DNA from 2 places in the Bradyrhizobium sp. USDA 4532 genome. Region 1 is predicted to be linked to the other one. Evidence: riboswitches for the same ligand, from Rfam matches in the RefSeq annotation. Region 1 holds a riboswitch; the other holds the start of a gene.
What was found. Region 1 has a riboswitch for glycine ahead of gcvT (glycine cleavage system aminomethyltransferase GcvT). Riboswitches for the same ligand answer to the same signal wherever they lie in the genome.

Region 1 (3,412 bases):
TGGGCAGTTCGACGAACACGACGTCGCCGAGCTGCGACTGCGCATAGTCGGTGATCCCGATCGTGGCGACGTCGCCCTCGATGCGGAGCCATTCGTGGTCGGACGTGTACAGCGTCGTCATGGGGTCGATCCTTTGGCGTTCAGCGTTTGTAGGTATTGGGGACGAAGGGCGTAGCGGCGACTTTCAGCGGCAGCCGCTGGCCGCGCACTTCGGCGAAAACGGTGGTGCCGACGGCGGAAAGGGCCGTGGGCAGGTAGCCCATCGCAACCGGCGCATTGAGGCTCGGGCCGAAGCCGCCCGAGGTCACCTTGCCGATCTGCTCGGTCGAGCCGGCATCGGCGAACAGCGCGGCGCCTTCGCGCACCGGTGCGCGGCCGTCAGGCTTCAGGCCGACCCGTCGGCGCGCAGCGCCATCTGCGAATTGCGCGAGAATTTTGTCGGCGCCGGGGAAGCCGCCGGCGCGGGCGCCGCCGCTGCGGCGAACCTTCTGCACCGACCATTCCAGCGCGCCTTCGACCGGTGTCGTCGTGGTGTCGATGTCATGGCCATAGAGGCACAGCCCGGCTTCGAGCCGCAGGCTGTCGCGCGCGCCGAGCCCGATCGGCAACACGTCGGGATTGTCGAGCAGCGCGGTGACCAGGGCTTCCACCTTGTCCGCGGGCACGGAAATCTCAAAGCCGTCCTCGCCGGTATAGCCGGAGCGCGAGACGAAGCAGTCGACGTCGCCGACGCGGCGCGGACCGGCATCCATGAATTTCATCGAACCGACATCTGCACAAAGTTTCGCCAGCGCCGATTCGGCTTTAGGGCCCTGCAGCGCGATCAGCGCGCGGTCGGCCAGCGAGATGATCTCGCAGGCGTCGGAGAGATTCGCGCGCAGATGCGCCTCGTCCTCGGCCTTGCAAGCGGCGTTGACCACCAGGAACAGGTGATCGCCGAAATTCGCCACCATCAGGTCGTCGAGCAGGCCACCGTCATTGTTGGTGAATTGCGCGTAGCGCTGCCGTCCCGGCGCGATGCCGACGATGTCCTGCGGCACCAGTTTTTCCAGTGCGAGCGCGGCATCCGCGACCTTGCCGGATTTGGCCTTCAGCACGAGCTGGCCCATGTGCGACACATCGAACAGGCCGGCTTCCTTGCGGGTGTGCAGGTGCTCCTTCAGCACGCCAGCCGCGTATTGCACCGGCATGTCATAGCCGGCGAACGGCACCATCTTGGCGCCTCGCGCAAGGTGCAGCGCGTGCAGCGGGGTCTGTTTCAGCGGGGAGGTTTCGCGCGCAAGCATCACAGGGCCTCGCGGTTCCCGCCGGGGACCTATTTCCCCTTGAGAAACCTGCAGAAAGCCCCATCTGTCGCTGTGCCTGAGAGTATTATCCCGTCGGCGGACGCATCGGGGCGAACCCCAGCGTCTCTTTCCAGATGTCAGACGTCACGCGGTCCTTTTGCCTGAGAGTTTCCGGGGCGGTTGCTCCTTCGGCGCCGGCGGTAAGGCCGGTCTCTCCCGACGTGACTAGGTATAGGTAGGTAGAAAACACGGCGCCACCAAGACTGTCAACGCAGCTGCAGCAACTATCCAATGGGCTTTGTGCTGCCGCGGCAAGCCCATGATCCGCCTGCACAGTTTCTGGACACCGCAGCTGGCAATGTCTAAAAGCGTTCGGCCGGAAAATGACGCCTTTTTGCGGCTGGCCGGCCACTTTTTCCGATTGGATGAACATGAGCAGCGTCAACGACATCAGGTCGACATTTCTGAACTACTTCAAGGCGAACGGGCACGAGATCGTGGCCTCGTCGCCGCTGGTGCCGCGCAACGACCCGACCTTGATGTTCAACAATGCCGGCATGGTGCAGTTCAAGAACGTCTTCACCGGGATCGAGAAGCGTCCCTATCAGCGTGCCACCACGGCGCAGAAATGCGTGCGCGCCGGCGGCAAGCACAACGACCTCGACAATGTCGGCTACACCGCGCGCCATCTCACCTTCTTCGAGATGCTCGGCAACTTCTCGTTCGGCGATTACTTCAAGGAGCGCGCGATCGAGCTGGCCTGGAACCTGATCACGAAGGAGTTCGGGCTGAAGAAGGACAAGCTGCTCGTCACCGTCTACCACGACGACGACGAGGCGGCGGGCCACTGGAAGAAGATCGCCGGCTTCTCGGATGACCGCATCATACGGATCGCGACCTCGGACAATTTCTGGGCGATGGGCGATACCGGCCCGTGCGGGCCGTGCTCCGAAATCTTCATCGATCGCGGCGAGCACATCTGGGGCGGTCCGCCGGGCACGCCTGAGGAGGACGGCGACCGCTTCCTGGAGTTCTGGAACCTGGTGTTCATGCAGTACGAGCAGGTGACGAAGGAGGAGCGCGTGGCGCTGCCGCGTCCCTCGATCGATACCGGCATGGGCCTGGAGCGCATGGCGTCGATCTTGCAGGGCGTCGAAAGCGTGTTCGAGAGCGACCTGTTCCGCAACCTGATCGATGCGGCATCGTCGGCGCTCGGCCATGGGCCGAACGCGCGGAACGTGGCGTCGTACCGGGTGATCGCGGACCATCTGCGTTCGTCGGCTTTCCTGATCGCCGATGGCGTGCTGCCGTCGAACGAGGGCCGCGGCTATGTGCTGCGCCGGATCATGCGCCGCGCGATGCGCCATGCGCAGCTGCTCGGCGCGAGCGAGCCGCTGATGCATCGGCTGGTCTGGGCGCTGGTCCGCGAGATGGGCCAGGCTTATCCGGACTTAGTGCGCGCTGAGAAGCTGATCGAGGAGACGCTGCGGCTGGAAGAGACGCGGTTCCGCAAGACCCTGGTGCGCGGATTGTCGCTGCTCGACGAGAAGAGCGCCGGCCTCAAGAAGGGCGACATGTTCGACGGCGACACCGCCTTCACCCTGTACGACACCTTTGGTTTCCCGCTGGACCTGACCCAGGACGCGTTGAAGTCGCGCGGTATCAGCGTCGACCAGGCGGCGTTCACCGACGCGATGGAGCGCCAGCGCATCAAGGCGCGTGCGTCTTGGGCGGGCTCCGGCGAGGCGGCGAGCGAAGCGATCTGGTTCCCGCTGCGCGAGAAGCTCGGCGCGACCGAGTTTCTGGGCTACGAGACCGAGAGCGCGGAAGGCGCGGTGACGGCGCTGATCAAGGACGGCGCCGAAGTCGCGAGCCTCAAGGCCGGCGAGAGCGGCGCGATCGTCTTGAACCAGACGCCGTTCTACGGCGAGTCCGGCGGCCAGGTCGGCGACACCGGCGTGCTGACCGGGGAGGGCGTTAAGTTCCGCGTCACCGACACGCAGAAGAAGGCCGGCGATCTCTTTGTGCATCTCGGCACGGTGGAGCAGGGCACGCTCGGTGTCGGCACCGCATTACAGCTCGAGGTCGACCACACCAGGCGCTCGTCGATCCGCGCCAACCATTCG
Region 2 (3,412 bases), 170 kb from region 1:
GGCTGAGATTTTCGTAACGCGCGCGCGATGCCGGCGCCGTCAGAACAACAAGAGAGAACAACGATGAACCCCGCCAATCTCCCCTTTGATTCCGAAACGATGCTGCAGGGCCTGCGCAGCTGGGTGGAATGCGAAAGCCCGACCTGGGACGCCGCCGCGGTCGAACGCATGCTCGATCTCGCCGCCCGCGAGATGGCGATCATGGGTGCGACGATCGAGCGCATCGCCGGACGCCAGGGCTTCGCGGGCTGCGTCCGCGCCCGTTTCCCCCATCCGAAACAAGGCCAGCCCGGCATCCTGATCGCCGGCCATCTGGACACCGTTCACCCCGTCGGCACGATCGAAAAGCTGAAGTGGCGGCGCGAAGGCAACAAGTGCTTCGGGCCGGGCATCTTCGACATGAAGGGCGGCAACTACCTGTCGATCGAGGCGATCAGGCAATTGGCGCGCGCCTCCTTCACGACTCCGCTGCCGATCACCGTGCTGTTCACCCCCGACGAAGAGGTCGGCACGCCGTCGACGCGCGACATCATCGAGGCGGAAGCCGCGCGCAACAAATATGTGCTGGTGCCGGAGCCCGGCCGTCCGAACAACGGCGTCGTCACCGGCCGTTATGCGATCGCGCGCTTCAACCTGGAAGCCACCGGCAAGCCCAGCCATGCCGGCGCAACGCTGTCTTCCGGTCGCTCCGCGATCCGCGAGATGGCGCGGCAGATCATCGCCATCGACGGCATGACCACCGAGGACTGCACCTTCTCGGTCGGCATCGTGCATGGCGGCCAGTGGGTCAATTGCGTCGCGACGACCTGTACCGGCGAAGCGCTCAGCATGGCCAAGCGCCAGGCCGATCTCGACCGTGGCGTCGAGCGCATGCTGGCACTGTCGGGCACCGCCAACGACGTGACGTTCAAGGTGACGCGCGGCGTCACCCGCCCGGTGTGGGAGCCCGATGCGGGCACCATGGCGCTCTATGAAAAGGCAAAAGGCCTTGCTGCAGCGATGGGTCTCGATCTGCCGCACGGCAGCGCCGGCGGCGGCTCGGACGGCAACTTCACCGGCGCGATGGGCATCCCCACGCTCGACGGCCTCGGCGTTCGCGGCGCCGATGCACATACGCTCAACGAGCACATCGAGGTCGACAGCCTCGCCGAACGCGGCCGCCTGATGGCGGCACTGCTGGCGACGCTGGACTGACATCGATTTGCACTGCACAACACGTTGGCACTGCCGGATCGAAATTTAGCCTTGTCCATTTTTAAGGCTTCGCCTACGGTCCGGCCGTCCAACGCGACGATGCGGGAGAGATCGAACCGACAACAATCGTGTTGTTGGCTTCGGCGCCGACGGAGCAACCGCCCCGGAAACTCTCAGGCAAAAGGACTGTATCGTCAGGACGATCTGGAGAGAGACGAACATGGCCGCACATCAAGGGCCATGACGTCCACCGAAGGGGATAGTTCGCTTCTGGCCACAGCCCGATGCGGATCAAGCTCTCAGGTACCGTGACAGATGGGGCGCCGATGCCGGTTTCACCGGCGGTTCGGCGACTCTAACCCACGGGAGCCTGACAACTATCATGCCACACATCGCGATCATCGGCGCCGGCATCACCGGCGTAACGACGGCCTATGCCCTGCTTGAACGCGGCTACAAGGTGACTGTCCTCGACAGGCATCGCTACGCCGCGATGGAAACCTCGTTCGCCAATGGCGGACAACTCTCCGCCAGCAACGCCGAGGTGTGGAACAGCGCCGCGACCATCCTCAAGGGGCTGCGCTGGATGCTGAGAAGCGACGCGCCGCTGCTGATGAACCCGAAGCCGAGCTGGCACAAATATTCCTGGATCGGCGAGTTCGTAGGCCACATCACGCGCTATCGCGGCAACACCATCGAGACCACGAAGCTCGCCATCGAAGCGCGCAAGCATCTGTTCTCGATCGCAGAGCGCGAAAACATCGCCTTCGATCTCGAACGCCGCGGCATCCTGCACGTCTATCACGACAGGGCCGGCTTCGAAGCCGGCCTCAAGGTCAACGCGCTGCTGCAGCAAGGCGGGCTCGACCGCCGGCCGGTGACCCCGGACGAGATCCGCGTCATCGAACCCGCGCTGCAGACAACCTGCTATGGCGGCTTCTTCACGCCGTCGGACGCGACCGGCGATATTCACAAATTCACGCGTGGGCTTGCCGACGCCTGCATCCGCCGTGGCGCGAGCTTCGTCCATGAAGCCGACGTCGACACGATCGCACACGGCGATGACGGCTTCCGCATCGGCTGGAACGAAGCTGCTTCACATGATGCTGCGGTCGCGACGCGCCAGCAGCTGCAGGCGGACGGGATCGTGATTTGCGCCGGCGTGGCGAGCCGCCACTTCGCCAGCCTGCTCAACGACCGCGTCAATGTCTATCCGGTGAAGGGCTATTCGATCACGGTGCAGCTCGATGCGCCGCAAAGCCGGAATGCGGCCCCAACCGTCAGCCTGCTCGATGAAGCTGCGAAGATCGTCACCAGCCGGCTCGGCGCCGACCGCTTCCGCGTCGCCGGCACCGCCGAGTTCAACGGCTTCAACCGCGACATTCGCGCCGATCGCATTCAACCGCTGGTGGACTGGGTGCGGCATCATTTCCCGGAGATCGACACGTCGAAAGTCGTGCCATGGGCGGGCTTGCGCCCGATGATGCCGAACATGATGCCGGTGGTTCGCGCCGGACGGATTCCGGGCGTGTTCTACAATACGGGCCACGGTCATCTTGGCTGGACACTGTCGGCGGCGACGGCGCAGATGGTGGCCCAGGCGATCGACGATTGGCGCGACCTCGACACGCCGCCGATGGCGCCGACGTTCGGTGCCGGGCTCGACGTGCCCGCCGACGCGCGCAAAGCTGAAATCAATCCACCTTCCAGTGGACTGCTTCAAACTTCACCGGAGGAATAATCGCGGCCAACAGGACTGATTAGCTGCACCGCAAAATCCGCAGCACCGATGGCATGGGACTTGCTCAAGTTCTACCGTGAGTCTGCTACCATCTGTGCTACGGTCTGGTGTGCAACGGTCCCGCTGGGGACTTCATCGACCACAACCCAACGGATCAAATTTGCTCGGATATCTGCTTCGCCGCATCCTCGCCGCCATTCCCGTGATGGGCGTGGTGGCTCTGTTCGTGTTCCTGTTGCTGCGGCTGACGCCGGGCGACCCGGCCGCCATCCTCGCCGGCGACAACGCGACTCCCGAACAGCTCGAACGTATCAGGACCTCGCTTGGTCTGAACGAGCCGATCTACATCCAGTTCTACACCTGGATCGCCAAGTTGCTGCACGGCGACCTCGGCGTCTCCCTGATCTCGAACAAGCCGATCCTCGAAATGATCGTCCCGCGCCTCGAGCCCTCGATCTCGGTCGCGCTGGCCACCAT

Region 2: another riboswitch for glycine. It lies ahead of J2R76_RS02705 (D-amino acid dehydrogenase); the one in region 1 lies ahead of gcvT (glycine cleavage system aminomethyltransferase GcvT).

Annotation. Positions count from the first base shown of each region.
Region 1 covers NZ_JALJZN010000001.1:408,840-412,251, forward strand. The annotation lists gene gcvH (glycine cleavage system protein GcvH) at 1-121, opposite strand, end outside; gene gcvT (glycine cleavage system aminomethyltransferase GcvT) at 141-1,286, opposite strand; glycine riboswitch at 1,427-1,515, opposite strand; gene alaS (alanine--tRNA ligase) at 1,718-3,412, shown strand, end outside.
Region 2 covers NZ_JALJZN010000001.1:576,137-579,548, reverse strand. The annotation lists gene J2R76_RS02710 (M20/M25/M40 family metallo-hydrolase) at 64-1,194, shown strand; glycine riboswitch at 1,287-1,393, shown strand; glycine riboswitch at 1,397-1,511, shown strand; gene J2R76_RS02705 (D-amino acid dehydrogenase) at 1,577-2,935, shown strand; gene J2R76_RS02700 (ABC transporter permease) at 3,096-3,412, shown strand, end outside.